DNA from 2 places in the Micromonospora sp. M42 genome. Region 1 is predicted to be linked to the other one. Evidence: predicted binding sites of a transcription regulator. Region 1 holds the regulator's gene; the other holds the start of a gene.
The links. The regulator HspR, encoded in region 1, represses chaperone genes until heat shock. The targets are predictions, from matches to a motif close to TTGAGTNNNNNNNACTCAA.
Positions count from the first base shown of each region.

Region 2: lon (endopeptidase La) is a predicted target of HspR. The motif match lies at 1,970-1,988, and genes of this name have one in related genera.

Region 1 is NZ_KK037233.1:4,215,321-4,219,528, reverse strand. It holds gene grpE (nucleotide exchange factor GrpE) at 1-364, shown strand, start outside; gene dnaJ (molecular chaperone DnaJ) at 444-1,625, shown strand; gene MCBG_RS19405 (heat shock protein transcriptional repressor HspR) at 1,650-2,090, shown strand; gene MCBG_RS19400 (hypothetical protein) at 2,277-2,483, shown strand; gene MCBG_RS19395 (hypothetical protein) at 2,554-2,982, opposite strand; gene MCBG_RS19390 (cation:proton antiporter) at 3,147-4,208, opposite strand, start outside.
Region 2 is NZ_KK037233.1:739,407-743,614, forward strand. It holds gene MCBG_RS02990 (hypothetical protein) at 1-1,046, shown strand, start outside; gene MCBG_RS35000 (hypothetical protein) at 1,040-1,183, shown strand; gene MCBG_RS02995 (histone-like nucleoid-structuring protein Lsr2) at 1,418-1,765, opposite strand; gene lon (endopeptidase La) at 2,011-4,208, shown strand, end outside.

The sequences.
Region 1 (4,208 bases):
GTACGCCAACTACCGCAAGCGGGTCGACCGGGACCGCAACCTGGTCCAGGAGCAGGCCACCGGCACTGTGCTCAGCGCGCTGCTGCCGATCCTGGACGACCTGGACCGGGCCCGTGAGCACGGCGATCTGGTGGGCCCGTTCGGCAGCGTGGCCGAGCAGCTCACCGCCGCGCTGGGCAAGTTCGGCCTGACCGCGTTCGGCGAGAAGGGCGACCCGTTCGACCCGACCCGGCACGAGGCGGTGGCGCACCAGACCTCCGCCGACGTGACCGAGTCGACCTGCGTACAGGTCATGCGCCGCGGTTACCAGCTCGGCGAGCGGCTGCTGCGGCCCGCCATGGTCGCGGTCGCGGACCCGGAGTAGTGCCGACCCGTGACGTCCCGCCCGCCCCCACCGGGCGGGCGGGACGGCCGGGCTTCGACCCGTGGAAGGGGGTGGACCGGTGAGTTCCAAGGACTGGATCGAGAAGGACTACTACGCCGCGTTGGGCGTGGAGAAGTCCGCCTCCTCGGACGAGATCAAGAAGGCGTACCGCAAGCTGGCCCGGGAGTCGCACCCGGACCACAACCCCGGCGACACCGGGGCCGAGGAGCGGTTCAAGACCGTCTCCGAGGCGTACGCGGTGCTGGGCGACGAGAAGAAGCGACGCGAGTACGACGAGATGCGCTCGCTGTTCGGCTCGGGCGCCTTCCGCCGCAGCGCCCGCGGCGCGGGCCAGCCGGGCGGCGTGCCGTTCGACGTCTCCGACCTGTTCGGCGGCGGCGCGGGCGGCGGGGACACCCGGTTCGGCGGCGGCGGTTTCACCGACCTGTTCAGCTCGATCTTCTCCGGCGGCGGGGGCGGCGCGGCGCGTCCGCGCGGTCCGGCGCGGGGCCGGGACGTCGAGACCGAGGTGGCGCTCGATTTCGAGGATGCGGTACGCGGCGTCACGCTGCCGCTGACGCTGCGCGCGCCCGGCGTCTGCGACACCTGCCACGGCAACGGCGCGAAGCCGGGTACCCAGCCGGTGGCCTGCCCGGTCTGCCACGGCGCCGGCGTGACCACCCGCAACCAGGGGTCGTTCAGCTTCTCCGAGCCGTGCCGCAACTGCCAGGGCGTCGGCACGATCGTCGAGGAGAAGTGCCCGGAGTGCCACGGCACCGGCGGTGTCACCAAGACCCGCACGCTGAACGTGCGCTTCCCGGCCGGGGTGGCCGACGGGCAGCGGATCCGCCTGGCCGGCCGGGGTGAGCCCGGTGAGCGGGGCGGCGCGGCCGGCGACCTGTTCGTGCAGGTGAAGGTCCGCCCGGACGAGCTGTTCGGGCGTACCGGGGACGATCTGACCCTGAACGTCCCGATCACGTACGCCGAGGCGGTCCTCGGCACCGACCTGCGCGTGCCGACCCTGGACGGGACGGTGACGCTGCGGGTGCCACCGGGTACGCCCAGCGGGCGGGTGCTGCGCGCCCGCGGCAAGGGCGTCGTACGCAAGGACGGCCGCGCCGGTGACCTGCTGGTCACGCTCGACGTGGTGGTCCCGGCGAAGGTCTCGGACGAGGCGCGGGCGGCGCTGGAGACCTTCGCGGAGCAGACTCCGCCCGCCGCGCGGGAACATCTCGACGCGCGGGTACGTCGATTCAGTTGACGGCGGCAGCGGAGGTGAGCGGGCATGTCGGAGGAGTACGTCGGCTCGGGTGACCCGGCCTACGAGGCCAAGGTGTTGATGATCTCGGTGGCTGCGCGGATGGCGGGAATGCACCCCCAGACGCTGCGCCAGTACGACCGGCTGGGCCTGGTGCAGGCGGGCCGGGCGTCCGGCGGTGGTCGCCGGTACAGCGTCCGGGACGTGGTGCTGCTGCGCGAGGTGCAGCGGCTCAGCCAGGACGACGGGATCAACCTGGCCGGGGTCAAGCGGATCATCGGGTTGGAGCGGCTGCTCGAAGAGGCACAGCAGCGGGTGGCCCGGCTGGAGGCGGAGCTGGACGCCGCGTACCGGCGGATCGCCGAGCTGGAGTCGCTCGGTGGCTTTGCCCGCGGCGACCTCGTGCCGACCAACCGCACGTCCACCGCGCTCGTCGTCTGGCGACCACGCCGCGCTCCCGACCGCTGACCTTTCACCGGAAGGCCGGCGCGCCCCGCTCCCCCGGGGCCGCGCCGGCCTTCGTACGTCCGGCCCTCGTGCGTCCCTGGTTCGGGGCGCTCGTCGGGGAATGCGGGATGCGGCAGGGCGCTGTCGACTAGGCTCGCCGGTAGGGCCAAAACCCCTAAATCGGACGCCGAGTTGGCAGGGGGAGCCATGGCGGAACCGGCTAAGAAGGTGGCGGAACGCGCCGAGGAACGGCTGGAGAAGGTGGCCGAGAACGTCCGCGAGCGGTTCGACCGGGTCACCGAGGGACGCTTCAGCGACAAGGTCAAGGAAGGGCGCTTCGCCGACCAGACGGACCACGGCGTGGACCGGGCCCGGGACGACGAGAGGCGCAAGAAGCAGGGCGGGTCGACCTGACGATCCGCCGACGTGCGGGCCGGGATCCACGGGGGATCCCGGCCCGTTCGCCGTTCAAGCCGGCGACGTGTCAGAGGCGGCGGTTCTCGCGGACCAGGCCGCCCTCGCACCAGTCCCGGTAGACGAACAGGTCGGGCCGGGCGAGCAGCACGCGGCTGTTGTGCGCCCAGTTGCGCATCAGGTCGTCACCGGCGCGTTCGGCCTGCTCGACAAGCTTGCGGAACCGGCGTTTGGGATGGGCGCGGAAGTTCGTCCGGATGCCGTCGGCGGCGTAGATGTAGAGGCAGTGCAGCGCGAACCGCCGGGCCGGGCAGCGCTCGTCCATCGCCAGGTCGAACAGCGTCTGCACCAGATGGTCACCGGCGACCAGCAGGTCCCAGTCGGGCGGCATCGAGGTCAGCGGCACCGAATCCGGTTGATAGGCCCACGCCCGGAGTTCGGCGGGCGAGGGATCGACCGGATTGGCGAAGCCGTGGAACGTATCTTCCTGCACGCTCACCGGCCGACCTTCCGCTTGCGCTGGCGGGGGCACCGGCCACCCGCGGACCCTGGCTGCTGGGCCGAAACGTTAACGCGGCTGAGCGGAGCAGTGGTAGACCTTCCGGGGATCAATTTGACAACGCCGGGCCGGATCTGCCTGTGGCAGGTCCGGCCCGGCGCGGGTCAGTCCCCGGTCGGCGCGGGCAACGCCGCTGCCGCACGGGCGGCGGCGGCGCGGGAGCGCAGCCACTGCTTGAACCACTGGGTGTCGGGCAGCCGGGCGAGCAGCGGCCCGGTCACCACCGTGATCAACACGTACGCGGTGGCGAGCGCCGCCAGCTTCGGGTTCACCGGGTAGGCGGCCGCGACGGCCAGTCCGGCGATGACGATGGAGAACTCGCCGCGCGGGGTCAGCGCCAGGCCGGCCCGCCAGCGACCGGGCTCGGCGATCCCCGCCCGGCGGGCGGCCAGGTAGCCGGTGGCCACCTTCGTCGCCATGGTGACCACTGCCAGCACCAGCGCCGGCAGCAGCACCGGCGGCATGTCCAGCGGGTTGGTGACCAGCCCGAAGAACACGAAGAAGACAGCGGCGAAGAGATCCCGCAGCGGGGAAAGCAGTTCGGTGGCGTGGTGCGCCACCGGCCCGGACAACGCGATGCCGACCAGGAACGCGCCGACAGCGGCGGAGACCTGGAGTTTGGCCGCGATACCGGCGACCAGCAGGGTCAGGCCGAGCACCCCGAGCAGGAGCGCCTCCGGGTCCTTGGCGGAGAGCGCAGCGGAGATCAGGTGGCCGTACCGGATCGCCACGGCCAGCACCACGACGACGGTGAACACCGCGATGGCGAGCGCGATGCCGCCCTTCATCAGGCCGACCCCGGCGAGCAGCGCGGTGACCAGCGGCAGGTAGAGGGCCATCGCCAGGTCCTCGATCACCAGGACGGAGAGGATCACCGGCGTCTCCCGGTTACCGACCCGGCCCAGGTCGCCGAGCACCTTGGCGATCACGCCCGACGACGACACCCAGGTGACGCCTCCGAGCACCACTGCGGCGACCCAGCCCCACCCGAGCAGCAGCGCGAACCCGAAGCCGGGCAGCGCGTTGAGCACCGCGTCGATCAGACCGGCCGGCGCGGCCGAGCGGAGGTTGCCCACCAGTTCGTTGGCGCTGTACTCCAGGCCGAGCATGACCAGCAGCAGGATCACGCCGATCTCGGCGCCGACGGCGAAGAACTCCTCGCTGGC
Region 2 (4,208 bases), 3.5 Mb from region 1:
AGATCTCGTCCGCCCAGGACCGGCGGACGACCACGCGCGCCGCCTCGGCGTCCTGTGTGCCCGCCAGCCCGGGGGCGACCGCCCCGGACGGCCAGGGCAGCAGCACCCGTACCTGGCAGAACGGCCGCTGGGTCCGTAACCACTGGGGCGACGGCCAGATGTCGCCGGCCGAGTGCCAGCAGACGACCGCGGGTGGCGCCGGCGCCGGCACTCCGACCGTGACCTGCCCGGACGTCCGGGGTCGGCTGCCGCAGGTGCCCGGCCGGGCCCGTGCCGAGGTGGATCGCGAGCTGGCGGCGCTGACGTCCCAGATCGCTGAGGCGAACCGGCGGCTCGCGGCGGAGGGCCGCAACGGCGGCGAGTTCATCAACAACGCGATCCTGGGTCCGCTCGCGGACAAGCGGACCGCGGCGCTGAACCGGATCGCCACCGCCATCGGCCGGTTCGGCCAGCGCCCGCAGGGGCTGGACCAGTTCGCCCGGTGCGCGTTGACCGACGTCCCCGGCAACGGTGGGGGTCAGAACGGCGGGGGTCAGAACGGCGGCAACAACAACGGCGGTCAGAACGGGGGCCAGAACGGCGGGAACAACGGCGGCGGGAACAACAACGGCGGCGGCCAGAACAACGGTGGCGGCAACGGGCTGAACGTGCTTGCCAAGGACTGCTCCGGCAGCCAGCTGCAGGGGCACGACGGCTTCCAGAACGGCAACCGGTGCGTCAGCACCGCGTTCGGTGAGGTGGGCGCCGCGGCGAACAATCCGTCGCTGCTGATCACGCAGTTCCCGAACCAGGTGCGGCGCAACCAGCCGTTCACGCTCCGGGTGACCACCAAGAACCTGGTGCGGGACCGCTTCCTCGCGGCCGGGCAGGGCGGCTACTACCTGGAGAGCTCGCTGCTCAACGGTCAGGGCCTGGTGCGCGGCCACTTCCACACCGCCTGCCGGATGCTCGGCAGCACCCGGCAGCCCCCGAACCCGCAGGACGTGCCGGCGTTCTTCGTCGCCACCGGCCCGACCCGGACCACTGTCAGCCGGACGACGTGCTGATCCAGATCCCGGGCCTGGCGCAGTCGGGCGTGGCGCAGTGTGCGGTCTGGGCCGGTGACGGCTCGCACCGCATCCCGATGATGGAGCGGGCGAACCAGACTCCCGCCATCGACGTGGTGCGCATCCGGGTCAACTGAGGACACGCGACGGCCGCGGCCGCCCGGGAACCGTCCGGGTGGCCGCGGCCGTGTCGTGTCCGCGTGGTGGGTACGCGAGGCGGGTCCGGCAGGGGAGCGTGGGAATCGTTCCGGGAAGAAGTTTCGTGCCGTCGGACTCCAGCCCGATGAAAGTCACCGACAACACAAAAGGCCGGCCGGGCGCTGCGATTTCTCAGCGTGACCCTGGGATACCCGACGGTGAGTGTTTAGCGCTCAGCGGTTCTTGTACGCCTCGACGACCGACACCGGGATGCGCCCGCGCTCGGAAATCTCGTACCCGTTCTTGGCTGCCCATTCGCGGATGGCGCGGTTCTGCTCGCGGTCCATTCCCGAGGTGCTCGGCCGGCCCGCGCGCCGGGTGGCGCGGGCGACCTCGGTGGCGCCGCGGCCGATCCGCCTGCCAGCGCTGATGTACGGGTCCAGCGCCTTGCGCAGTACGCCCGCGTTCTCGTCGGACACGTCGATCGTGTACGCCACGCCGTCCAGGCTGAACTCGACGGTCCGATCGGCCTTTCCGCCGTCGAGGTCGTCGGTCAGAACGGTGATTACTTTCCTTGCCATCGCCATTACTCCCTGTGTCGGGCGGGGTGTGCTAAGAGTCTGACTTACCTCACGGTAATTTCGCAACAATACCCGCCTCTTTGCATTCGGCGGGTCGTGCCAGGTAAGCGTCGCGGCCAATAGAGGACCGGTGCGCGAACAGGCGTCGGGAAGGCCGGACAGTGGCGTGGGTCACAACCCGGAACAAGGGACACCTTTTGTTACTTGAGCCAGACACGCTCAACCAACGTGATGGCAGGTGTCCGATGGCAACTCTTCCGGTACTTCCCCTGACCGACACCGTCCTGCTGCCCGGGATGGTCATCCCGGTCACCCTCGACCCGACCACCCAGGCCGCCGTCGACGCGGCCCGCGCCACCGGCGACAAGGAACTCCTGGCCGTGCCCCGCCTCGACGGCGAGTACGGCTCCGTCGGCGTGGTCGCCACGATCGAGAAGGTGGGCCGGCTGCCCAGCGGCGAGCCGGCCGCCGTGATCCGCGGTCTCGTCCGGGCCCGTATCGGCTCCGGCGTGCCCGGTCCCGGCGCCGCGCTCTGGGTCGAGGCCGCGACGCTCGACGAGCCCGCCCCGGCGGGCCGCGCCCGGGAACTCGCCCGCGAGTACCGCGCGCTCATGACCTCGGTGCTCCAGCAGCGCGGCGCCTGGCAGGTGATCGACGCGATGGAGCGGATGACGGACCTGTCCGAGCTGGCCGACTCGGCCGGCTACGCGCCCTGGCTCAGCCTGGCGCAGAAGACCGAGCTGCTCGCCGCGCCGGACGTCACCGCCCGGCTGGAGCTGCTGGTCGGCTGGGTGAAGGAGCACCTGGCCGAGCAGGAGGTCACCGAGCAGATCAACAGCGACGTGCGCGAAGGGCTGGAGAAGTCCCAGCGCGAGTTCCTGCTCCGCCAGCAGCTCGCCGCGATCCGCAAGGAACTCGGCGAGGACGAGCCCGACGGCTCCGCCGACTACCGCTCCCGGGTGGAGTCCGCCGACCTGCCGGAGAAGGTACGCGAGGCGGCGCTGCGCGAGGTCGGCAAGCTGGAACGGGCCAGTGACGCCTCACCCGAGGCGGGCTGGATCCGTACCTGGCTGGACACCGTGCTGGAGATGCCGTGGAGCACGCGTACCGCTGACAACACGGACCTGGCCGCGGCGCGGGTCGTGCTCGACGCCGACCACGCCGGCCTGGCCGACGTGAAGGACCGCATCCTGGAGTACCTCGCGGTGCGCAACCGGCGCGCGGAGCGCAACCTCGGCGTGGTCGGCGGACGCGGCTCCGGCGCGGTGCTGGCCCTGGCCGGCCCGCCCGGTGTCGGCAAGACCAGCCTCGGCGAGTCGGTCGCCCGGGCGCTGGGCCGCAACTTCGTCCGCGTCTCCCTCGGCGGTGTCCGGGACGAGGCGGAGATCCGCGGCCACCGGCGCACCTACGTCGGCGCGCTGCCCGGCCGGATCGTGCGGGCGCTGCGCGAGGCCGGCTCGATGAACCCGGTCGTGCTGCTCGACGAGGTCGACAAGCTGGCCGCCGGCTACTCCGGCGACCCGGCGGCGGCTCTGCTGGAGGTGCTCGACCCGGCGCAGAACCACACGTTCCGCGACCACTACCTGGAGGTCGACCTCGACCTGTCCGACGTGCTGTTCCTCGCCACCGCCAACGTGGTGGAGGCGATCCCCGGCCCGCTGCTGGACCGGATGGAGCTGGTCGCGCTGGACGGCTACACCGAGGACGAGAAGGTGGCCATCGCCCGCGACCACCTGCTGCCCCGGCAGCGGGAAAGGGCCGGGCTGACCGGGGAGGAGGTGAGCGTCGCCGACGACGCGCTGGCGCTGATCGCGGGCGAGTACACCCGGGAGGCCGGTGTCCGGCAGCTCGAACGGGCCCTGGCGAAGATCCTGCGCAAGGTGGCCGTCGCGCTCGCCACGGACGCCGCGCCGGTACACGTGGACGCCGGGAACCTGGCCCGCTACCTGGGCCGGCCGAAGTTCACCCCGGAGTCGGCCGAGCGGACCGCCGTGCCCGGCGTGGCGACCGGCCTGGCCGTCACCGGCGCCGGTGGCGACGTGCTGTTCATCGAGGCCACCACCATGGAGGGCGAGCCCGGGCTGACGCTCACCGGGCAGCTCGGCGACGTGATGAAGGAGTCCGCGCACATCGCGTGGTCGTACCTGCGATCGAACGGGCGGCGCTACGGGCTGGACCCGAACGCGCTGGCCGGGCGGCGGATCCACCTGCACGTCCCGGCGGGCGCGGTACCGAAGGACGGCCCGAGCGCCGGCATCACCATGGTGACCGCGCTGGCCTCACTGGTGACCGGGCGTCCGGTGCGGCCCGAGTTCGGGATGACCGGCGAGGTGACGCTCTCCGGCCGGGTGCTGCCGATCGGCGGGGTGAAGCAGAAGCTGCTCGCCGCGCACCGGGCCGGTCTCACCGAGGTGATCATCCCGAAGCGCAACGAGCCGGACCT